One region of the Arthrobacter sp. UYEF36 genome, then DNA from elsewhere that is predicted to be linked to it. Evidence: riboswitches for the same ligand, from Rfam matches in the RefSeq annotation. Region 1 holds a riboswitch; each other region holds the start of a gene.
What was found. A riboswitch is a leader RNA that binds a small molecule or an ion and turns the genes downstream of it on or off. The one in region 1 is predicted to bind thiamine pyrophosphate.
Positions count from the first base shown of each region.

Region 2: another riboswitch for thiamine pyrophosphate. It lies ahead of ABIB29_RS06365 (bifunctional hydroxymethylpyrimidine kinase/phosphomethylpyrimidine kinase); the one in region 1 lies ahead of ABIB29_RS02060 (FAD-dependent oxidoreductase).
Region 3: another riboswitch for thiamine pyrophosphate. It lies ahead of thiC (phosphomethylpyrimidine synthase ThiC); the one in region 1 lies ahead of ABIB29_RS02060 (FAD-dependent oxidoreductase).

Region 1 covers NZ_JBEPOX010000001.1:420,320-427,369, forward strand. Annotated here, with positions in the region: gene ABIB29_RS02035 (DNA-methyltransferase) at 1-304, opposite strand, end outside; gene ABIB29_RS02040 (DEAD/DEAH box helicase) at 313-2,085, opposite strand; gene ABIB29_RS02045 (RNB domain-containing ribonuclease) at 2,386-3,906, opposite strand; gene ABIB29_RS02050 (ferritin-like fold-containing protein) at 3,948-4,619, shown strand; gene thiE (thiamine phosphate synthase) at 4,654-5,361, opposite strand; TPP riboswitch at 5,388-5,522, shown strand; gene ABIB29_RS02060 (FAD-dependent oxidoreductase) at 5,516-6,967, shown strand; gene thiS (sulfur carrier protein ThiS) at 6,952-7,050, shown strand, end outside.
Region 2 covers NZ_JBEPOX010000002.1:504,420-511,469, forward strand. Annotated here, with positions in the region: gene proB (glutamate 5-kinase) at 1-127, opposite strand, end outside; gene obgE (GTPase ObgE) at 117-1,703, opposite strand; gene rpmA (50S ribosomal protein L27) at 1,821-2,084, opposite strand; gene rplU (50S ribosomal protein L21) at 2,146-2,454, opposite strand; gene ABIB29_RS06365 (bifunctional hydroxymethylpyrimidine kinase/phosphomethylpyrimidine kinase) at 2,809-4,386, opposite strand; TPP riboswitch at 4,369-4,466, opposite strand; gene ABIB29_RS06370 (Rne/Rng family ribonuclease) at 4,572-7,050, opposite strand, start outside.
Region 3 covers NZ_JBEPOX010000001.1:848,218-855,267, reverse strand. Annotated here, with positions in the region: gene trmD (tRNA (guanosine(37)-N1)-methyltransferase TrmD) at 1-49, opposite strand, end outside; gene rimM (ribosome maturation factor RimM) at 50-661, opposite strand; gene ABIB29_RS03940 (RNA-binding protein) at 773-1,015, opposite strand; gene rpsP (30S ribosomal protein S16) at 1,017-1,439, opposite strand; gene ABIB29_RS03930 (hypothetical protein) at 1,644-2,081, opposite strand; gene ABIB29_RS03925 (VOC family protein) at 2,471-3,346, opposite strand; gene ABIB29_RS03920 (amidohydrolase family protein) at 3,447-4,529, opposite strand; TPP riboswitch at 4,607-4,714, shown strand; gene thiC (phosphomethylpyrimidine synthase ThiC) at 4,710-6,509, shown strand; gene ABIB29_RS03910 (alpha/beta fold hydrolase) at 6,506-7,050, opposite strand, start outside.

The sequences.
Region 1 (7,050 bases):
GCCGCCAGGCCTCGACGAGGCGCGGTTCCAGGAAGGTCCAGTAGTCGCTGAACGCATCGTCGTACTTGTGCAGCGCGCCCTTGATCGTGTCATAGGAGCGGCCCTTGAACCCCACCCGGTCGCCGTCGCCGCCGGCGTTGAGCACCATCCTGGTTTCCTGGCGCTTCTGGACCCGGCCGGTGTTGAAGGGCGGATCCACGTAAATGAGTGTGAAGGCGCCGTCCGGCAGCGTCGGGAGGTACGCCGCGTTGTCCGCGTGTACCACCAAATTGCTGCCGTCCGGCGCCCAGACGGTGTCAGTCATGAGGGGGTTTAGGCCTCGGTGCTGCCTGCCGGAGCCCCGGCCTGTGCCTCGCCGGCAACCACTTCGCCGTTGTGGCGGCGGGTGCGCGTGCGACGGCGTGCGCGGGTGGCGCGGTCGACCTCGGTCGGCGCAGCCGCGGCGGACCTGGCCGGCGCCTCGGCGGCGGGGCCGGTGCTGGCTTCAGCCTCGGCCGGACGACGACGGCGGTCACCGGAGCGTCCGCTGTCCTTGCCGGCGGTGGCGCCGCCGCTGCGGCGGGTGTCGCGGCTGCCGCCGGCGGTGCGGCCGCCGGCGGTGCGGCCGCCGTCACGACCGCCGGCGGTGGCGCCGGCGTCGCGTCCGCCGGTGCGGGCGCTGTCGCGTCCGCCGGTGCTCTGTCCCGTGCGGGGGGCGTTCTTCTTGCCGGTCTCGCCCAGGTCCTCCAGGACCTCGGCGTCGACGCCGGCCAGCACGCGCTTGTCGCGGGGCAGCCGGCCCTTGGTGCCCTCGGGGATGTCGAGCTCCTCGAAGAGGTGCGGCGAGGAGGAGTAGGTTTCCACGGGCTCCGGAACGCTCAGGCCCAAGGCCTTGTTAATCAGGCCCCAGCGGGGCATGTCGTCCCAGTCAACGAAGGTCACGGCCGTGCCCTTGTTGCCGGCGCGGCCGGTGCGGCCCACGCGGTGCAGGTAGATCTTTTCGTCTTCAACGCACTGGTAGTTGATGACGTGGGTGACGTCGTCGACGTCGATGCCGCGGGCGGCAACGTCGGTGGCAACGAGGACGTCCACCTTGTTGTTGCGGAAGGCGCGCAGGGCCTGCTCGCGGGCGCCCTGGCCGAGGTCGCCGTGGATGGCGGCCGCCGCGAAGCCGCGGTCCACGAGTTCCTCGGCAACCTTGGCGGCGGTGCGCTTGGTTTTGGTGAAGATGATGGTGCGGCCGCGGCCGCGGGCCTGCAGGATGCGGGCGACGACCTCGATCTTGTCCATGCTGTGGGCACGGTAGATCAGCTGGCGGATGTCGCGCTTGGTGAGGCCCTCGTCGTCCGGGTCGGCGGCGCGGATGTGGGTCGGCTTGGTCATGTAGCGGCGCGCCATGGCGACGACCGGGCCGGGCATGGTGGCCGAGAACAGCAGGGTCTGGCGGACCGGCGGGGTGCCGGCGATGAGGGTCTCGACGTCGGGCAGGAAGCCGAGGTCCAGCATTTCGTCGGCCTCGTCAAGGATGACCATCTTGACGTTCTTCAGCACGAGGTGCTTCTGCTTGTACAGGTCGATGAGGCGGCCGGGGGTGCCGACGACGACCTCGACGCCCTTCTGCAGGGCCTCGACCTGCGGCTCGTAGGCACGGCCGCCGTAGATCGTGGTGATGCGGGCGTTGCGCTTGCGGGCGGCGTTCTGCAGGTCATTGGCAACCTGGACGGCGAGTTCGCGGGTCGGCACGATCACGAGGGCCTGCGGGGCGCCGGGTGCGGCCAGCGAGTCATAGCCTGCATCGTCCGGTCCAACGACGCGCTGCAGCGCCGGGATGCCGAAGCCGAGGGTCTTGCCGGTGCCGGTCTTGGCCTGGCCGATGATGTCGTGGCCGCTGAGGGCGACCGGCAGGGTCATGGCCTGGATCGGGAAGGGGTGGGTGATGCCGGCGTCGGCCAGCGACTCCACGATGTCGGCGCGGACGTTGAAGTCAGCGAAGGTTTTCTCGGCGATCTCGTGCGGCTTCTCGTCCGAGATGATGGTCTCTTCCGGCTCGAGCGTTTCCGTTCCGGATTCGTCGGTCAGAAGCTGGTGCGTGTGCAATTCACTCAACTGGGAGTTTCCTTATTCATTTTGGGCTGCGCTGCTTGCTCAACGGGGCCGGCCGGGTGGCCGTTCCGGAGCACGCTCAGGCACGCAAGCAATTCCAGTGGAAGCCGATCGCGGGCTATCTAAATGCTGGCACTGGGGACCAGCGGGTCTATCTCAAGATCGCGTAGGGGCGGGCTTGTTGAGTTCGAAAATCAAGGAAATCAACGACCGGGCATCCATATCTACCCTTCCAGTCTAGCCGCACGCAGCCAGGATCCTCGACTGACACCGCAGGCGGCGCGCGGGAGCGCAACCGATCGCTTAGCCCACCAGCTCCAGCCGGACCTCGCGGGTGGCAATGTCCGAGGACACGATCCGCACCCGGACCTGGGTGCCGGGTTCCAGTTCGCCGGGGCAGCGGGCGGTGACCGCGGGCTCGGCGATCTGCACAATCCCGGAGGGTCCGTTGCCGTTTCCCGGCTTGGTGCCGCCTCCTCCGTTGCCGTTCTTTCCGTTCGCGTTTTTCCCGTTCCTGTTCTTTCCGTTCCCGGCGGGTTTGGAACCGGAAATGACGACGGCGTCGAACTCCTGCCCGACGTGGTTCACCAGGAGCGCCGCCTCGACGGTATCGAGGGAGAGCCGCTCCAGTTTGGCGGCCAGTTGGTCCGAGGTCGCCATGATCGACGGAAGGGAGGGAAGGGCCTCCCGGGCCCAGTCCGGGACAGCCGCGCCGTTGCTCAGCGCCTCGCAGATCACCAGGACGAACCGGTCGATCAGCCGGCGCAGCGGGGCGGTGGAGTGGGCATAGGCAGCGCCGATGGCGGCCTGGGTGGCGGCCTCGGGCACGGTCCCGTCGAAGGGGGTGTAACCGGCGCCGCGGAATAGCATGCCGGCCGAGTGCACGATCGCCAGCTGCCTGGGGTCCGTCGGATCGAGGGTGCGCAGGTACTCGCCGTAGCTGACTTCGCCGTCCCAGGGCTTGCCCAGGGCGCGGGTCTGGCGGTGGAAATGCGCCAGCGAGGCCTCATCCGGGGCCGGCATGGTGCGCAGGATGCCGACCTTGCCCGCCAGCATGATCTCCGCGGCGGCCATCCCCGTCATCAGGGAGATCTGGGCGTTCCAGTCCTCCACGGGCAGCGGCGGCGCGGCGGCGATCCGGTAGCCGCCGTCGGGCAGCTGTTCGATTTCCTGTTCCGGCATGTTCAGGCTGGCGCCGCCGCGGAGCCGTTCCAGCTCAACCCGCTTTATCCCGACTTCCTTGAGCAGCTGCAGCACGGGCGCGGCGGTGCCGGCGTCGAGCTCGGCCTGCACCCCGCGGTAGTTGAGCTTCGCCTGGCTGCGGACGGTTGCACGGCGGACCAGCACCGCGGACACCTCGGCCGCGGCATCCAGCTCGAATTCCCAGACAAACGCAGCGCAGTGCTGGCCGGCCAGCAGGCTGCCGGCTTCTTCGCTGATGATTTCCGGATGCAGTGGAATCCGGCCGTCCGGAGTGTAGAAGGTCTGGCCGCGGCGGCGGGTTTCCGCGTCGAGGGCCCCGCCAGGGGCCACGAAGGAGGGGACGTCGGCGATCGCGTAGAAGACCTTATAGCCCTCACCGGAACGGTCAATGAAGAGGGCCTGGTCCAGGTCGGTGGAGGACGCCGGATCGATGGTCACAAACGCGATGTGCGTGAAGTCCAGCTCCGGCAGCTCATGCCCGGCGACTGCCTCCTTGGCTTCCCGGAGTGCGTCCTCAGGGAAGGGGCCCGGCAGCTCCAGCGTCGTGCGCAGCGCGTTGAGCGCCTCGGCCAGTTGGTTCTTCTGCTGGTGGACACTGGGGGTCAAGCGATGATGGGACACGAAAATCAGATTAGCTTCATTTACGCCATTAGTCTTGGATCATGAGCACATCCCCGGCCGATCCTGCCCGTTACAACAGCTTCCTGATGGATCTGCTCGGCGTGATGGCCTACGGCGAGCTTTCCGCCTTCGAACGACTCTCCTCCGATGCACGGTATTCACCCACCCTGCACGACCGTGCGGTGCTCGGCCGGCTCGCCGTGATCGAGTTCCAGCACTATGAGCTGGTGAGCGCCAAACTCGACGCCATGGGCTTGGACGCGGAGGCCGCCATGCTGCCGTTCCAACCGTCCGTGGACCACTTCCACGAACGCACCCGGCCGGCGGACTGGTACGAATGCCTGATGAAGGCGTACGTCATAGACACCCTCTCCGTCGATTTCTACCGCGCCATTTCCCGCTACGTCGACGCCGGAACCCGGCCCCTGGTGGAGCAGATCCAGTCCGATGGGGGATCGACGGCGGTGCTGCGGGAGCGGATCAAGACAGCCCTTGCCGACGACCCACGGCTCGCCTCGCGGCTGGCGCTGTGGGCGAGGCGGCTGCTCGGGGAAGCACTGACCCAGGCGCAGCGGGTGAGTTTTGAGCACGCCTTCATCGGGGGCCTGATCGGCGCGGACGAGGACCGGTCCAAGGAACTGGTCCGCGAGTTGATGGGGGGACTGGCGGCGAACCACTCACGCCGGATGACCGAGCTCGGCCTGGCCGGCTGAACGGACGGCCCGGACCGGCTTCAGTTTCCCTCGCTCAGTTCTCCGCGGCGTCGAGTGCCGCGAGCAGGGCCCGGGCAGCGTCCGCGGGATTGTCGGCTTCGGTGATGGCGCGGACCACCACGATTCTCCGCGCGCCCGCCTCCACCACCTGCTCCACATTTCCAAGGTCAATGCCGCCGATCGCGAACCACGGCACCTCGCCCGCGACTTCGCGCTCGACTTCGCCATCGACCAGGGCCGATGCCCGGCGGGTCGCGTCGGCCGCGTAGCGCACCAGGTCAAGTCCGACGGCGGCGCGCCCCGGCTTGGTGGGTGTGGCCCACACCGGCCCGGCACAGAAGTAGTCCAGGCCATGGGGGCCGGTGGAGGCGGCAATGGCTGTGTCCACCTGGTCCGGGCTGTGGGTGGAGAGCCCGATCGCGGTGTCCTCGCCCAGGAAGTCCCGGGCAGCCCCGAGGGGGATGTCCTTTTGCCCGATGTGGAACACCGGCGCCCCGGAGAGCGAGGCGAGGTCCGCCCGGTCGTTGACGGCCCAGAGACGGTCGTGTCGGCGGGCCGCCTGGTGCAAAACCTCCAGGAGTTCCAGCTCCTCGGCTGCCTCCAGGGACTTGTCGCGCAGCTGGATGATGTCAACGCCGCCGGCAAAGGCCGCGTCCACGAAGTCCGCAAAGTCGCCCCGGTCCTGGCGGGCCCCGGTGCAGAGGTAAAGGCGGGCAGTGGCGTGGGCGGCATCCTGGCTCATGCTTTCAGCCTAGTTCCTCTAAACTGGGCGAATACCGCGGGAGCCCGCCGCAGCCGATCACGCCACAGGCGTCCGGCGCGGGCGGGCTGAGAGGGCGTCAGAGCCGACCGCTTGACCTGATCCGGTTAGTACCGGCGTAGGGAAGGAATCCTTCATGTGCCCCACATCCGCCCGCGGCACGCCCGCGGGACCTAAAGCAGCGCTGGCCGATGACGCCCAAACCCCGGAATGTTACGACGTTGCCGTGATCGGCGGCGGAGTCGTCGGCCACGGGATCGCCTGGGTAGCGCGACTCTCGGGCCGGTCGGTCGCCCTGATCGACGACGCCCCCGGAAGCGGCGCCAGCTGGGCGGCCGCCGGCATGCTCGCCCCGGTGAGTGAACTGCACTACCAGGAGGAAGCCCTCCTCGAACTCATGCTGGAATCCTCCCGCCTTTGGCCGGCTTTCGCCGCCGGACTGGACGCCGGAGCGGATGGTGGAGCCGGGCGTGCCGGGACGGACACCGGCACGGGTTACCTCACGACGCCGACCCTCGCCGTCGGGGCCGACGCCGCCGACCGCCGGGCGCTCGCGGACCTGCGCGCCGTCCAGCAGGCGTACGGCCTCGCTGTCGAGCCGCTGACCGTCCGCGAGGCGCGACTGCGTGAGCCGCTCCTGAGCCCGGGCATCTCCTGCGCTTTCGACATTCCCGCCGACCACCAGGTGGACCCCCGCCGCCTGCTCGCCCGGATCGGCGGGCTCCTGGCCGCCGACAGCCGCTGCCGGATCATCAGCCGGCGCGCTTCCGGGCTGCTCTGGGCGGACGGACGGGTGGCGGGTGCCAGCTTGGTCGGCGGCGGTACGGTCCGGGCCAAAGAAACCATTGTGGCCAACGGCCTGGGCGCCGCCGCACTCAAGGGCCTGCCCGCCGGACTCCGGTTGCCGCTGCGGCCGGTCCACGGCGACATCCTCCGGCTCCGGGTGCCGGAAAAACTGCGGCCGCTGCTGACCTCAACGGTGCGGGGACTGGTCCGTGGGGTGCCGGTCTACCTCGTTCCCCGGCAGGACGGCACCGTGGTGATCGGAGCCACCCAGCGGGAAGATGACCTCGGATCCGACAGCCAGACGGAAGCCTCGGACCGCGGCAACCCGGCTGGCGGTAACGCTGCTGGCGGCAACCCCTCTGGCGGCAACGCGGCTGGCGGCAACCCCTCCGGCGGCGCCGTGTCCGCGGGCGGCGTCTACCAGCTGCTGCGCGACGCGCAGCAGCTGGTCCCCGCCGTCGCCGAACTGGAACTGCTCGAGGCCACGGCGCGGGCCCGGCCCGGGACCCCGGACAATGCGCCGCTGCTGGGCCGGGTCGCTGATCCGCAGCACGGGGACGTTGCGGGGCTCATCATCGCCACCGGGTTCTTCCGGCACGGCATCCTGCTTACCCCCGCTGCCGCGGAGATCTGCCGGCAACTGCTGGACGGCGTCGCGGACCCCCGCTGGGCGCACTTCCGGCCTGACAGATTCGCCACCGGCACGCCGGTCACCGGACCGCCGGAAACAGCCCACCGGGACACCACCCACCTCGACACCACCCCTGAGCACAGCAAGGAAACGGTATGCGCATCAGACTGAACGGAACAGAGCACTCGCTCGCCGACGGCGCCTCGGTCAGCACCCTCGTCAGCCAGGTCACCGGCCGGTCGCTGGCCCCGAAC
Region 2 (7,050 bases), on a different contig from region 1:
TGGTGAGCGACGACGATCCCACCTTGACCACGATGCGACGCGCCCTGGCAAGCACGCTCCTGTCATCGCAGGGTTCCTCGATCAGTACTGCGGAACTAGCACTCACGTCTGCGGGTTCACTCCCCATTTTCTTCGCCCAGTCCACTCTCCTTGAGCGGCTTGGGCCGGCGTCCGCTGACGGACTCGGTCCAGATCCCGGCCTTTCGCTCGGCTTCGAGCTCTGCGCGGGCGGCGGCCTTGGCCTCGCGGCGTTCGACCTGCTCGTCGCGCTTCTGTCCGCGGGTGGGGCGGTCGCCGATGTCGGCGAAGCGCACGTCCGTGCCGCGCGGCGCGGCCAGCAGTTCGGCGCCGGCCATCATGGTCGGCTCCCAGTCGAAGACAACGCCGTCGTCCTCGCCGATGACGACCATGTCGCCCGGCTTGGCGCCCTGTTTGAAGAGTTCGTTTTCGACGCCGAGCTTGGCCAGGCGGTCGGCGAGGTAGCCGATGGCTTCCTCGTTGGTGAAGTCGGTCTGCTTGACCCAGCGCACCGGCTTGTCGCCCAGGACGCGGAACAGCGGCTCGAGGTTCTTCTCCTCGCGGCGGATCTTGAAGCCTGATTCGTTGACGGCGCGGGGCTTGAGCACCGGAGCGTGGACCTTCGGCGGGGCGGCGGCGACGGCGTCGCGGGCGGCCTTGACAATTTCGGCCATGGCAAAGCCGAGCTGGCGGAGGCCCTCGTGGCTGGTCGCCGAGATCTCGAAGACCCTGTAGCCGCGGGATTCGAGTTCGGGCCGGACGAATTCGGCCATGTCCTTGCCGTCGGGCAGGTCCACCTTGTTCAGGGCGATCAGCCTGGGGCGGTGGTTCAGCGGGACCACTTCACCGTCGGAACCGGCGAAACTCATGTCCACGGCGTATTTTTCCAGCTCGGCTTCGATGACGGCGAGGTCCGAGAGCGGGTCGCGGTCCGATTCGAGCGTGCCGCAGTCCAGGACGTGCACCAGGGCGGCGCAGCGCTCGACGTGGCGCAGGAAGTGGTGGCCGAGGCCCTTGCCTTCGCTGGCGCCTTCGATGAGTCCCGGCACGTCGGCGATGGTGAAGCGGACATCGCCGGCCTGGACCACACCGAGGTTCGGGATCAGGGTGGTGAACGGGTAATCGGCGATCTTGGGCCGCGCGGCGGACATGGCGGCGATCAGGCTGGACTTCCCGGCGGAGGGGAAGCCGACGAGGGCGATGTCGGCGATGGATTTCAGTTCCAGGACGACGTCGCTGGATTCGCCTTCGATGCCGAGCAGCGCGAAGCCGGGGGCGCGGCGCTTCTGCGAGGAGAGCGAGGCATTGCCCAGGCCGCCGATGCCGCCGGCGGCCGCGATGTATTCCATGCCTTCGCCGACGAGGTCCGCGAGGACCGTGCCGTCCTTGGACTTGACCACAGTGCCCTCGGGGACCGGGAGGATCAGGGTCTCGCCGTGTTTGCCGGCGCGCCAGTCGCCCATGCCGGGGCCGCCGTTGGTGGCGTGGCGGTGCGGGGCGTGGTGGTAGTCAAGCAGGGTGGTGGTCTGGGGGTCGACGCGCAGGATGACGTCGCCGCCGTTGCCGCCGTTGCCGCCGTCGGGACCGCCGAGCGGCTTGAACTTCTCGCGGTGAACGGAGACACAGCCGTGGCCGCCGGTACCGCCGGATACGTGCAGTACTACCCGGTCTACAAAGCTAGCCACGTGGATCTCCTCAGTGCTGTTCCCCGGGTGTCCAAAGACTCCCAAGATGATTGTAATGCGGTTAAAACACCGGTGGAGCGGACCTAATGGTCCGCCCCACCGACTTAAGACTTGTTGTTACTCTGCAGCTGCTGCAGCCACGATGTTCACAACGCGACGACCGCGGCGGGTGCCGAACTCGACGGCGCCGGGGGTCAGGGCGAACAGGGTGTCGTCGCCGCCACGGCCAACGCCGGCGCCCGGGTGGAAGTGGGTGCCACGCTGGCGGACGATGATCTCGCCTGCGGAAACTACCTGGCCGCCGAAGCGCTTGACGCCGAGGTACTGGGCGTTCGAGTCACGACCGTTGCGAGTGGAACTCGCGCCTTTTTTATGTGCCATTTGGAAATGCCTGCCTTAAAATTCTGGGGAATCTGCTGAAAACCTGAACAGTAACGAGTAGTTACTTGATACCGGTGATCTTGACCTTGGTCAATTCCTGACGGTGACCCTGGCGCTTCTTGTAACCGGTCTTGTTCTTGAACTTCTGGATGACGATCTTGGGACCGCGAAGGTCCTCAAGGATCTCAGCCGTAACCTTTACCTTGGCCAGGTCCGAAGCTGCAGACGTGACCTTGTCACCGTCTACCAGGAGCAGTGCGGGCAACTCAAAGGTGCTGCCGGCTCCACCGGGGACGCGGTTCAGGGTAACGAAGTCTCCAACGGAAACCTTCTCTTGGCGGCCGCCTGCGCGGACAATCGCGTACACCACTGGGGAACTCACTTCTCTCGACGTTTATTACTAGATTTGCGTGCGGAACCTGGGTCCAAAGTTTTTGGTCCGGCTCACGCTGTGCCTCTACGCCGGTGGGTTCCCCGGGGGGACCCATGAGCTATCCCGTGGACAATCGCACTCGAAATCAAGTGGAGCGTCCTCAAGGTCATAACCCAAGTGTTGGCGTAAGCACCGAAGATCCAGACTACGCTAATTTTGCCTTCGGCCGCAAATGAGGCTGGTTCCGAAGGGAGGTACGTGGTAGGCGCCACTCTGTATGGACAGGGTGTTGCCGCAACGACTTCCGGAACCGTGCCCACCTATCGTACAGGCTCCGTCCGGCTCCCGGGCTCAGGCGTGCAGCCGCGGCGCGTCGAAGAAATCGACCTCGTACCGGGCGGACTGCCGGAACGCCGTCATCATGGCCTGCCGTTCGCTCTCCGAGGCCGCTCTTGCCGCTGCGTCGGCATAGGCGACCGCCTGCCGGGTGGCGGCGGCGAACGCCTCATCCGCGTAGGTGCGCAGCCACGCCGCATAGGGATGCGCGTCCGGGGCGCCGGCGGCGAGGAACTGCGCGTGCAGGGTCTCCCCGACCTCGGCGTAGAGCCAGAAGCACGGCAGTACAGCGGCCACCAGCACCCCGTAGCTGCCGGAGACCGAGGCAGCCAGCAGATGGTCCACGTAGGACTTGGTGACCGGTCCCAGCGTCACACCCGCCGAACGGGTGCCCAGCCAGGTGCGGTGCAGCTCCGACTCGACTTCGAGGCAGTTCTGTGCGGAACGGGCCCAGAAGAGCTGCTCGGCCTCTGTGGGCGCGATCGCCGCGGCGCGGGCCAGGACGCGGGAGTAGCCGTTCAGGTACAGGGCGTCCTGGGCGAGGTAGTAGGCAAACTCCTTCTCCGGCAGCGACCCGACGGCCAGGGCCTTGATGAAGTCCAGTCCATAGATCGCCGCCAGGTCCCCGGTGGCCGCTTCCCGGAGCGCGGCGGCGAAGGTCCCCGCGGCCGGGACGCGGCCGGTCCTGCCATGGTCCTGGGTGTGCTGCTGGACGTGGTGGAAATGATGGACCGGGCCGTTGCCGGTTCCGACGTCGAGGTCCGCCGAGGTGCGCAGGGCCTCCTGCAGCCAGGGCTTGACCTCGCGGAGCGCGGTCTCCCAGTCCCCCGGCCCGGCTTGTCCCATGATTCTGGCCTGCACGGTCGCCATCGCCGAGGACAACGAGCATCCGGTGCCGTGGCTGTTGCGGGTGGGCACCCGCTCCCCCGGCACCACAACGACGTCCTGGGCCAGCAGTCCTCCGGTGTTGACCAGCGCATCCGGGCAGCCGCCGCCGTCGAGGTGGCCGCCCTTCACCAGGACCGTCGCCCCGGTCTGCGCGGCGAGCCGTTTGCCCTGTTGCAGCGCCACAGCCCAGTTTCCGGCGACGGGCTCGTCGAGCAGGAGGGCGAGTTCGGCGAGGTTGGGGGTGATCAGGTCCGCGTACGGCAGCAGCGCCAGCAACGCCGTCTCGGCGGACGCCTGGAGCAGCCGGTCGCCACTCGTCGCCACCATCACCGGGTCCAGGACGACGACGGCGGGCCGGACCTTCTCCAGCCAGCTGCGGACGGCGTCGATCACGGCAGCATCCCCCAGCATCCCGATTTTGACGGCGTCGATGTCGATGTCCTGGCTGACGGCGTCCAGCTGTGCTGTGAGGAACGCTGCCGGCGGGACATGGACGGCGCTGACGCCGCGGGTGTTCTGCGCGGTCAGGGCGGTGATGGCCGCCATGCCGTAGCCGCCGTGCGCGGCGATGCTTTTGAGGTCGGCCTGGATCCCGGCGCCGCCGGAGGGGTCGGATCCGGCGATCGCGAGCACCCGCGGGATCCGGGGTGCCGAGGGGGCAGGGACACACGGAAGAAACGTAGAGGTGGTGGTCAAGAGAGACATCCCTTCGCCGGTGCTAACCGGACAGGTTCAACGGGTCTGGATCTCAGCCGGCTCGATGCGCGGCACCCCGTGTCAGGTTTCCAGCCTAGCCGTATCCCTTAACGAAGTCGCGGGTGCGGCCCGGACCTGGTCGTATTGCTACGCCGTCCGGACCGCACCCGCGGCCCTGCTGAACTGTTCCGGTGCTAGAGCTCCGAGGCCGGAACCCCGACTCCGAGGATGATCGGTTCGCTCGCGGCAGGCCTGGCCGCCGGCGTGGTGGCCGCCGGGACCTTGGCCTCATGCACCGAAATGGCGGCGGCCTGCCGGGTTTCCTGGCGTTGTTCCACCGAGGTCTCGTTGGCTGCACCCTGGGCGCGGCTGGCGCTGCGGTTGCGGCGTCCACGGCGTGCCCGGGAGGTGCCGGCCTCGGCTTCCGCTTCGGTCTGGGAACCCGGCGCCTGGGCGCGTCCCGGTCCGGTTCCGCCCGTGCGCGCCGGAGCGGCCGTTGCGGTCCGGGCTGCCGGAGCCTTCGTTGCCGGCGCATTCACGGACGGCGCAGCCGTTTCCTGCAGAGCCGGTTCCTGCGCGGCCGGTTCCTGCGCGGCCGGAGCCGTGGCTGTCGGGGCCGTGGCTGTCGGGGCCGTGGCTGCCGGTGCCTCGGCTGCCGGTGCCTCGGCTTCACCCAGGTGGGCGAAGGCCTCGGTCAGGAGGTCCAGGGTGAGCGCAGGCGCACTGGACTCGTCTCCGTGTTCCACGAACGGCAGGGCGACCTGCTCGCCGCCGAACGTCAGCACGGCGGCGGGACGTCCGGCAGCTTCCTCCGTGGCGGCCAGCTCGACGGCTGCCTTGAGGGCGGCCTGGCGGGTCCCGGCGTCGGCAGCGGTGGCCGCTTCCCCGTCATGCAGGTGGGCGGCGTGCGCCGCGGCCGCGATGTTCGCCAGCGCCGCGCGCGTGGTCTCGGCCTTGGCGTGGCGCTCGGCCTCGGTGGGCTCGGCGTGGACTGCTGCCGGGGCGGACTGCTCGTCCGTGCCCTGGCCGCCCCTGCCGCGGCGGCGGCCCTTGCGTTCGGTCCGCGCGGCGGCGGGCTGGTGCTCAGTGCGCGGAACGTGGTGCTCGGCCGCCACGACGTTGGCGCGGCGGTGCTCCACCGGCTCATCGTGGGTGACGATGCCCCGGCCGGCGCAGGTTTCGCACTGTTCGCCGAAGACTTCCAGCAGCCCGGTGCCCATCCGCTTGCGCGTCATCTGCACGAGGCCCAGCGAGGTTACCTCGGCGACCTGGTGCTTGGTCCGGTCCCGTCCCAGGCACTCCACCATGCGGCGCAGCACGAGGTCGCGGTTCGATTCGAGCACCATGTCGATGAAGTCGATCACGATGATGCCGCCGATGTCGCGGAGCCGGAGCTGCCGGACGACTTCCTCGGCTGCTTCGAGGTTGTTCTTGGTGACAGTTTCTTCGAGGTTGCCGCCGCTGCCGGTGAATTTGCCGGTGTTGACGTCCACCACGGTCATGGCTTCGGTGCGGTCGATCACGAGGGAGCCGCCGGAGGGCAGGAAGACCTTGCGGTCCAGGGCCTTGTGGATCTGCTCGTCGATGCGCCACGCGGCGAAGATGTCCGTGTCCTTGGTCCACTTCTCCAGCCGGCCCACGAGATCCGGCGCGACGTAGGTGACGTAGGCCTCGATGGTGTCCCAGGCTTCCTCGCCGGAGACGATCAGCTTGGAGAAGTCCTCATTGAAGACGTCACGGACCACCTTGATGGTCAGGTCGGGTTCGCCGTAGAGCAGTTCGGGGGCGAGGATCTTGGTCGAGGTCGACTGTCCCTCGATTCCTTCCCACTGGGCGCGGAGGCGGTTGATGTCGTGCGTGAGCTCTTCCTCGGACGCACCCTCGGCGGCGGTGCGGACAATGACGCCCGCATCTTCCGGCAGGCGGTCCTTGAGGATCCGCTTCAGGCGGTTGCGTTCGACGTCGGGCAGCTTGCGGGAGATTCCGGTCATGGAACCGCCGGGGACGTACACGAGGTAGCGGCCGGGCAGCGAGATCTGGCTCGTGAGGCGGGCGCCCTTGTGCCCGACCGGGTCCTTGGTGACCTGGACCAGCACGGAGTCGCCGGATTTCAGCGCGTTTTCGATCCGGCGCTGCTTGCCCTCGAGGTTGACGGATTCCCAGTTGACTTCACCGGCGTAGAGCACGGCGTTGCGGCCGCGTCCAATGTCGACGAAGGCTGCTTCCATGGACGGCAGCACATTCTGGACCTTGCCCAGGTAAACGTTGCCGATCAGGGAATCCTGCTGGGTCTTTGACACGAAGTGTTCGGCCAGGACGCCGTCCTCGAGGACGCCGATCTGGATTCTGTCATCGCGCTGGCGGACGATCATCTGGCGGTCGACCGATTCGCGCCTGGCCAGGAACTCGGCCTCGGTGATGACGGTGCGGCGGCGGCCGGTGTCGCGGGATTCGCGGCGGCGCTGCTTCTTCGCTTCAAGCCGGGTGGAACCCTTGAGGGACGTGACGCGGTTGTTGACGGGCGCCTCGGTGGCTGCACGGGGTGCACGGACGCGGGTCACCGTGTTGGGCGGATCGTTGTCGTCCCCGCCGGTCAGTTCCAGGTCCTGGTCACCACGGCGGCGGCGGCGGCGGCGGCGCGAGGTCACGCCGTCTTCGAGCTGCCCCTCGGCG
Region 3 (7,050 bases), 430 kb from region 1:
CCAGCGGCGCCAGATACTCCGGGAAGATGCTGACGACGTCGACCCTCATTTAGGCGTTGTCCCCGGTGTCGGCGCGGTCTTCGGCGCTGCCGGCCGCTGCGGACGCCGGCTTGTCGCCAGCCGGCTTGTCCCCGGGCTTGGCCTCGTCCTCGGCGTTGACCTCGAAGAGTCCCGGCGGCGGGGTGAGCAGCACGTAGCCCTCACCGACGTTGACCTCGGGGACGATCTGCTCCACGAAGGGGATCAGGATTTCCTTGCCGTCCGTCGCGGTGACGACGAGCAGGTCCTGGACCGGGAGGGTGTGCAGGCCGGAAACCTTGCCGACCACCTGGTCACCGACGCGGACCTCCAGGCCTTCAAGCTCGTGCTCGTACCAGCCCTCGTCGTCGTCATCGTCGTCGAGTTCCTCGGTTTCGATGAACAGCTTGGCCCCGCGGAGGGTCTCCGCCTCGTTACGGGTCTCGATCTCCTCGAAGGCGAGCAGCAGGATGTCCTTGTTCCAGCGGGCGCTGATGATGGTGAGCGGGCCGGCCGAGGCAGGCTCCACCACGAACTGGGTTCCCGGAACGAAGCGGTCGCCGGGCGCATCGGTGAGCACTTGGACGGTCACTTCGCCGCGGATGCCGTGGGGCTTGCCGATTCGTGCCACCTGAAGCTGCATCTGTTCCTCTGTTCGGGGTTGGTGTTGGGGGATCTGCGGGGGAAAACAGTCCGGCCCCTCCACCATTATCTGGTGAAGGGGCCGGACTCAAGACAAGTGTTGCTGGAAGCGTTACCGGCGGCGGTCGGTGTCGACGACGTCGACCCTGACCGGCTCGCCGTCCGCCAGTGCTGCAACCACAGTGCGCAAAGCGCGTGCGGTGCGGCCCTGGCGGCCGATCACCCGTCCGAGGTCGTCCTGATGAACGCGCACTTCGAGGGTGTCCCCGCGGCGGTTGTTCTTCGCACTGACCTTGACATCGTCAGGACTGTCAACGATCCCGCGGACGAGGTGTTCGAGCGCTTCTGCCAGCAATTTACTCAGCCTCGGTGGTCTCTGCTTCGGCGTCGGCGGGAGCCTCGGCTGCATCGTCCTTCTTGGCCTTCTTGGTGATGGCTTCCGGGATGATCACGGAACCCTTTTCCGGGGTAACGAAGGCAGCCTTGGGAGCCTTGGTCTTCAAGGTGCCCTCCTGGCCCGGGAGACCCTTGAACTTCTGCCAGTCACCGGTGATCTTGAGGATCGCGGCAACCTGCTCGGACGGCTGTGCGCCGACGCCGAGCCAGTACTGGGCACGGTCCGTGTCGACCTCGATGTACGAGGGCTCTTCGGTCGGGTGGTACTTGCCGATCTCTTCGATGGCACGGCCGTCACGCTTGGAGCGTGCGTCCATGACGACGATGCGGTAGTACGGTGCGCGCATCTTGCCAAAGCGCTTAAGGCGAATCTTTACGGCCACTGTTGTGGTCACTCCTGTTTCTGAAACGGGGTCGAGCCCGGCGTTCTGCACCCGTGGGGCGGGCCGTACTAGGGGGTTCTAAAAGGACAAGATCCGGACGCGGAGAGAGGGGCCACGCAGATCGAGTACCTGTTTATTGTGCCAGATCAGCGCCGGGAATTCGACTTGACACCCGCAACGGGTCCATTCAGGGGCCGAATCGGGTCAGGAGGTCCAGACGTAGAGGCCGGATTTGCTGGCGGGATCGACCTGGGCGGCCAGTTCGGCGAGCTGCCGGACGTAACGGGCGGACTGCTCCGCACCGAAGGGCATGTCCTCTTCGGCGGCCCAACTTTCGGCGACGTCGTCCAGGACGTTGCCCTCACCCTCGGTCTCGTAGCTGAGCAGCTCGGCCAGGGCACGGACCATCGCCGGCGGCACCCCGAGCAGGGAGTCGCTGGCGACATCCACCATGGCGAGCTCGTAGTCGGCACCGGAGGCGTGGACGGCGGTGCCGGCCAGGTCGCCCAGGCGCTCGATTTCGAAGTCGGTGATGTTCGCTATCCGGACGGCACCGGCGGCCGCGGCGGCCCCGCCGTCGAGGGCGGCAGCACGCTTAAGGGCTTCATCGTGGGTGGAAACAAAGACTTCGGTGAATCCCATGGAGCTTGTCCTTAGCTGTCCGGCGGCGCTGGGCCGCTGCTTTTTGGCGTCACTTCAGCCTAGCCGCTCCAGCCCGGCAGGCGCTCAGACCGGACATGCCCTCCCCTGACCGCGACCAATGGACATTTAGCCACTATGTCCGCTCCTGGCCACGACCGGAGGACATGCTCCGTGGTGCTTTCAGCGGAGAGTGGACATGTCCTCCGCCAACCCGGTCGCGCTCTGCCTGACCCGACCTGATCCGGCCTGGCCCGGTGGACATGCCCTCCCCTGACCTGCACGGATGGACATATGGTCACTATGTCCATCCGCTGCCGCCTGCGCTGGACATGTCCCTGAAACCGGGGCCCAGCAGAGGACGGGCTGCGACGCCGGGACCGAGCAGGCCCTCAGCGAACGGCGACGCGGATGCGGTTGCGCCACGGGTCTTCGAAGCGCAGCTCGGCTCCGGTGTGGTGGGATTGGACCCCGGCGGTCTTGAGGCGGTCAGCGAGGGCGCCGACGTCGTCCCCGGCCGGTACCTCGATCAGCACCTCGCCCAGGCCCAGGGTGTCGCGGCGGGGGCCGGCGCCGCGGCTGTTCCAGACGTTCATGGCCATGTGGTGGTGGTAGCCGCCGGCCGAGACGAACAGGGCCTGCCCGTGCCAGCCCGCCGTCTTTTCGAACCCGAGGGTTCCGACATAGAAGTCCTGGGCGGACTGGACGTCGCCGACCTGCAGGTGGACATGCCCGACGCCGGCATCGGCCTCGCGCTGGCCGGCCAGCGACGCCTCGGTGAGGTGCTGCTCGAGGTAGCGCTGCGGGGGCAGGGCCAGGCTGTCCATCACCACGTTCTTGCCGTCCCAGGACCAGGCGTCGCGGGGCCGGTCCCAGTAGAGCTCGATGCCGTTGCCTTCGGGGTCATTGAAATAGAAGGCCTCGCTGACGAGGTGGTCGGCGCTGCCGGTAAAGGACTGCGGCTCGAACTGTGCCGCACTGGCGACGGTGGCTGCCAGCGAGGACTGGTCCTCAAACAGCAGCGCCGTGTGGAAGAGACCTGCCTCGCCGCGGGCGGGCAGGTTCAGCCCGGGGGCCGGTGCCAGGTGGACCAGCGGCTTCCGCTTGCGTCCGAGGTAGAGCCCGCCGTCCTGCTCGGCCACGACGTCGAGGCCGAGGGCGCGCTGGTAGTAGTCCGTCATAAGCTTCATGTCGCCGACCTTGAGCATCACGGTGCCCATGGCGAGTTCGGCGGGAAGAAGATCCTGGGTGCTGGTTTCTGCAGTCATGTGATCGCTCCGATGCTTCGGCGGCCACCGTCCGTCGATGACCCTTCATAGATATAAATTACTTGAAGCTTCAATTTATTCCTAATGGAGCGCGAAGGTTCTAGCGGACCAGTTCTCCGCGCAGCACGATGCCCTTGAGGTTCTGGAGGGTGGCCAGGTTGCGGCGCGGATCCTCGGCGCAGACCAGGACATCGGCGCTGGCGCCGTCGGTGATCCCGTCCGCCCCGAGCCACTCCCTGGCGGCCCAGGCGCCGGCGCCGAGGGCCGCCGCGGCGGGGAGCCCGGCCGCGTGCAGCGCCTGGAGTTCGTCAACGATGCGCCCGTGTTGGATGACGCTGCCGGCGTCCGTCCCGGCGTAGATCGTAACGCCGGCCTCGAAGGCTGCCAGGACGCGTTCCGCCCGGCGCTCCCACAGGGAGCGCATGTGCGCCGCGTACCGGGGGAACTTCGCCTGGGCCTGCGCGGCGATGTCCGGGAACGTGGCGATGTTGATGAGCGTGGGCACGATCGGCACGCCCTGTTCGACGAACCGCGGCAGGTGCCTGGGGAGCAGGCCCGTGGCGTGCTCGATGCAGTCGGTCCCGGCGTCGAGCATGTCATCGAGGGTGTCCTCGGCGAAGCAGTGTGCCGTCACGCGGGCGCCCTCATCGTGGGCGGCAGCGACGGCGTCTTTCAGCGTTCCGGCCGGGAAGCTCGCGGCCAGGTCGCCGGCGTCGCGGTCGATCCAGTCCCCCACGAGCTTCACCCAGCCGTCGCCGGCGCGCGCCTGCTTGCGCACGGCCTCGACCAGGCCATCGGGTTCAACCTCGACGGCGAAGCCCCGCAGGTAACGCCGCGTCCTGGCGATATGCCGGCCTGCACGGATGATGCGCGGCAGGTCGGCGCGCCGCTGGAGCCAGCGGGTGTCGTGCACGGCGCCGGCGTCGCGGACCAGCAGGGTGCCGGCGTCGCGGTCCGCCCGGGCCTGTTGCTCCGCCTGCTGCCCGGTCACGTCCCCGCCGGGGCCGAGGCCGATGTGGCAGTGCGCGTCGACGAGCCCGGGGATGACCCAGCCGTCCAGCACGAGGTCCGGTGCGGCGGCCGGACGGTCGAAGGTCAGCAACCCGTCCACCGACCAGAGCCCGCGGCGTTCCTGGTCCGCCGCGGTGAGAATGGGGCCGGTGAACTCGATGATGCTGGTCATGGCTTCAAGCCTAAGCCTCGGCCTGACCGGGCGGCGTCACACGCGGCGGCCCTCCGGACGGCCTGTGGTAGCTTCGTCTACGACCACACGGGTGCCCTTGCAGGGGCTGAGATCGGGCTGATGCAGCCTGCGACCGTTGAACCTGTCCGGGTAATGCCGGCGAAGGAAGTGAGTATTTTCGTGAATACCCAATTAACCCAGCACAGCCCTGTCCGCAGTCAGGCTGTCCAGGCGACAACCACGCAATCGCTGAAGTCCCACTCCCTGGCTTTCATCACGGACGCCGACCACGGCATCCGCGTCCCGGTGACCGAAATCGCGCTGGCCGACTCCCCCGGCGGCGCCGCCAACGCCCCGTTCCGCGTGTACCGCACCGCGGGCCCCGGGAGTGAACCGGTCCGCGGGCTGGAGCCGTTCCGTGCCCCCTGGATTGAGGCCAGGGCGGACACCGAACCCTACGCCGGCCGGGAACGGGAGCTGCTCGACGACGGCAAGTCCGCGGTCCGCCGTGGTGCGGCGTCGGCCGAGTGGAGGGGCGCCCGCCCGGTGCCGCGCCGCGCCGTCGACGGCACGACGGTCACGCAGATGCGGTACGCGCGGGACGGGGCGATCACGCAGGAGATGCGGTTCGTCGCGCTGCGCGAGAACTGCGACGTCGAACTGGTCCGCTCCGAGGTGGCGGCGGGCCGCGCCATCATCCCCAGCAACGTCAACCACCCCGAATCCGAGCCGATGATCATCGGCAAGGCGTTCCTGGTGAAAATCAACGCCAACATCGGCAACTCGGCCGTGACCAGCTCCATCGCGGAGGAAGTCGACAAGCTCCAATGGGCCACCCACTGGGGCGCGGATACCGTTATGGACCTCTCCACCGGGGACGACATCCACACCACCCGCGAATGGATCATCCGCAACTCCCCCGTGCCCATCGGGACGGTCCCGATCTACCAGGCACTGGAAAAGGTCAACGGCGAGGCCAACGCCCTGACGTGGGAGATTTTCCGGGACACCGTGGTCGAGCAGTGCGAGCAGGGTGTGGACTACATGACCATCCACGCCGGAGTGCTGCTGCGCTATGTGCCGCTGACGGCCAACCGGGTCACCGGCATCGTGTCCCGCGGCGGAGCGATCATGGCCGGCTGGTGCCTGGCCCACCACCAGGAGAACTTCCTCTACACCCACTTCGATGAGCTGTGCAGGATCTTCGCCCGCTACGACGTCGCGTTCTCCCTCGGTGACGGGCTGCGGCCCGGCTCGACGGCGGATGCCAACGACGCGGCGCAGTTCGCCGAGCTGGACACCCTGGCCGAGCTCACGCAGCGGGCCTGGGATTTGGATGTCCAGGTCATGGTGGAGGGCCCCGGGCATGTGCCGTTCCACCTCGTCCGGGAAAACGTCGAGCGCCAGCAGGAACTCTGCAAGGGCGCCCCGTTCTACACACTGGGTCCGCTGGTCACTGATATTGCCCCCGGCTATGACCACATCACCTCGGCGATCGGCGCCACCGAGATTGCCCGCCATGGAACAGCCATGCTTTGCTACGTCACCCCCAAGGAACACCTGGGACTGCCCAACAAGGACGACGTCAAGACCGGCGTGATCACCTACAAGATCGCCGCCCACGCCGCCGATCTGGCCAAGGGCCACGCCGGTGCTCATGAACGCGACGATGCCCTGTCCAAGGCACGGTTTGAGTTCCGCTGGCGGGACCAGTTCGCGCTGTCCCTGGACCCGGTGACGGCCGAGGCGTTCCACGATGAGACGCTCCCCGCGGAGCCGGCCAAGACGGCACATTTCTGCTCGATGTGCGGGCCCAGGTTCTGCTCCATGCGGATCAGCCAGGACATCCGGGACGAATACGGTTCCGCGGACCCGCAGTCCGTGCTGGCAGCCGGGATGCGGGAAAAGAGCAACGAATTCATCGCCTCGGGCGGAAAGGTCTACCTGCCGGCGCCTGCCGTGGGCGGCCCCGGCGGCTAGGAGGCGTGGGCGTGCTGCTGCCGGCCGACGCCGGCGATGAACGCCCGGATGAGCCGGTTCCCCTCTGCTGAGTCCTGCGGCCGGTGCCCGCCCGCCGCGGTGCGGTGCAGGGCGCCGGTCTCACGCAGGTAGCCCGCGATCTCCTCATACAGCGGCTCCCAGCCGCCGGTCAGGACCAAAGTGGGGACGCCGGGGACAATCTGCAGCGGGGCCTCCCAGGGCGGAACCTGCAGGCGCAGGCGGCGCGCCTCCCGCTGGTCTTCCGGGCTGGGGGCGCCAAGGGTCGCTTGGGCCGGGGTATGGGCGGCGAACACCCGGCGGACGAATTCGCGGTGGAAATCCTCATCGCTGAGGTGGTGGCGGACCTCGAAGAGCGGCTGCATCAAGGCACGGTGCGCCGCCGTCGCCGGCAGTTCCGCGGTGAGCGAGAGGCAGGCCGGTTCCACGAGGGTCAGCGAATGCACCAGGTCCGGCCGTTCGACGGCGGCCAGCATCGCGGAGATGGCTCCCTGTGAGTGCGCGACGACGTGGCCGCCGGCCT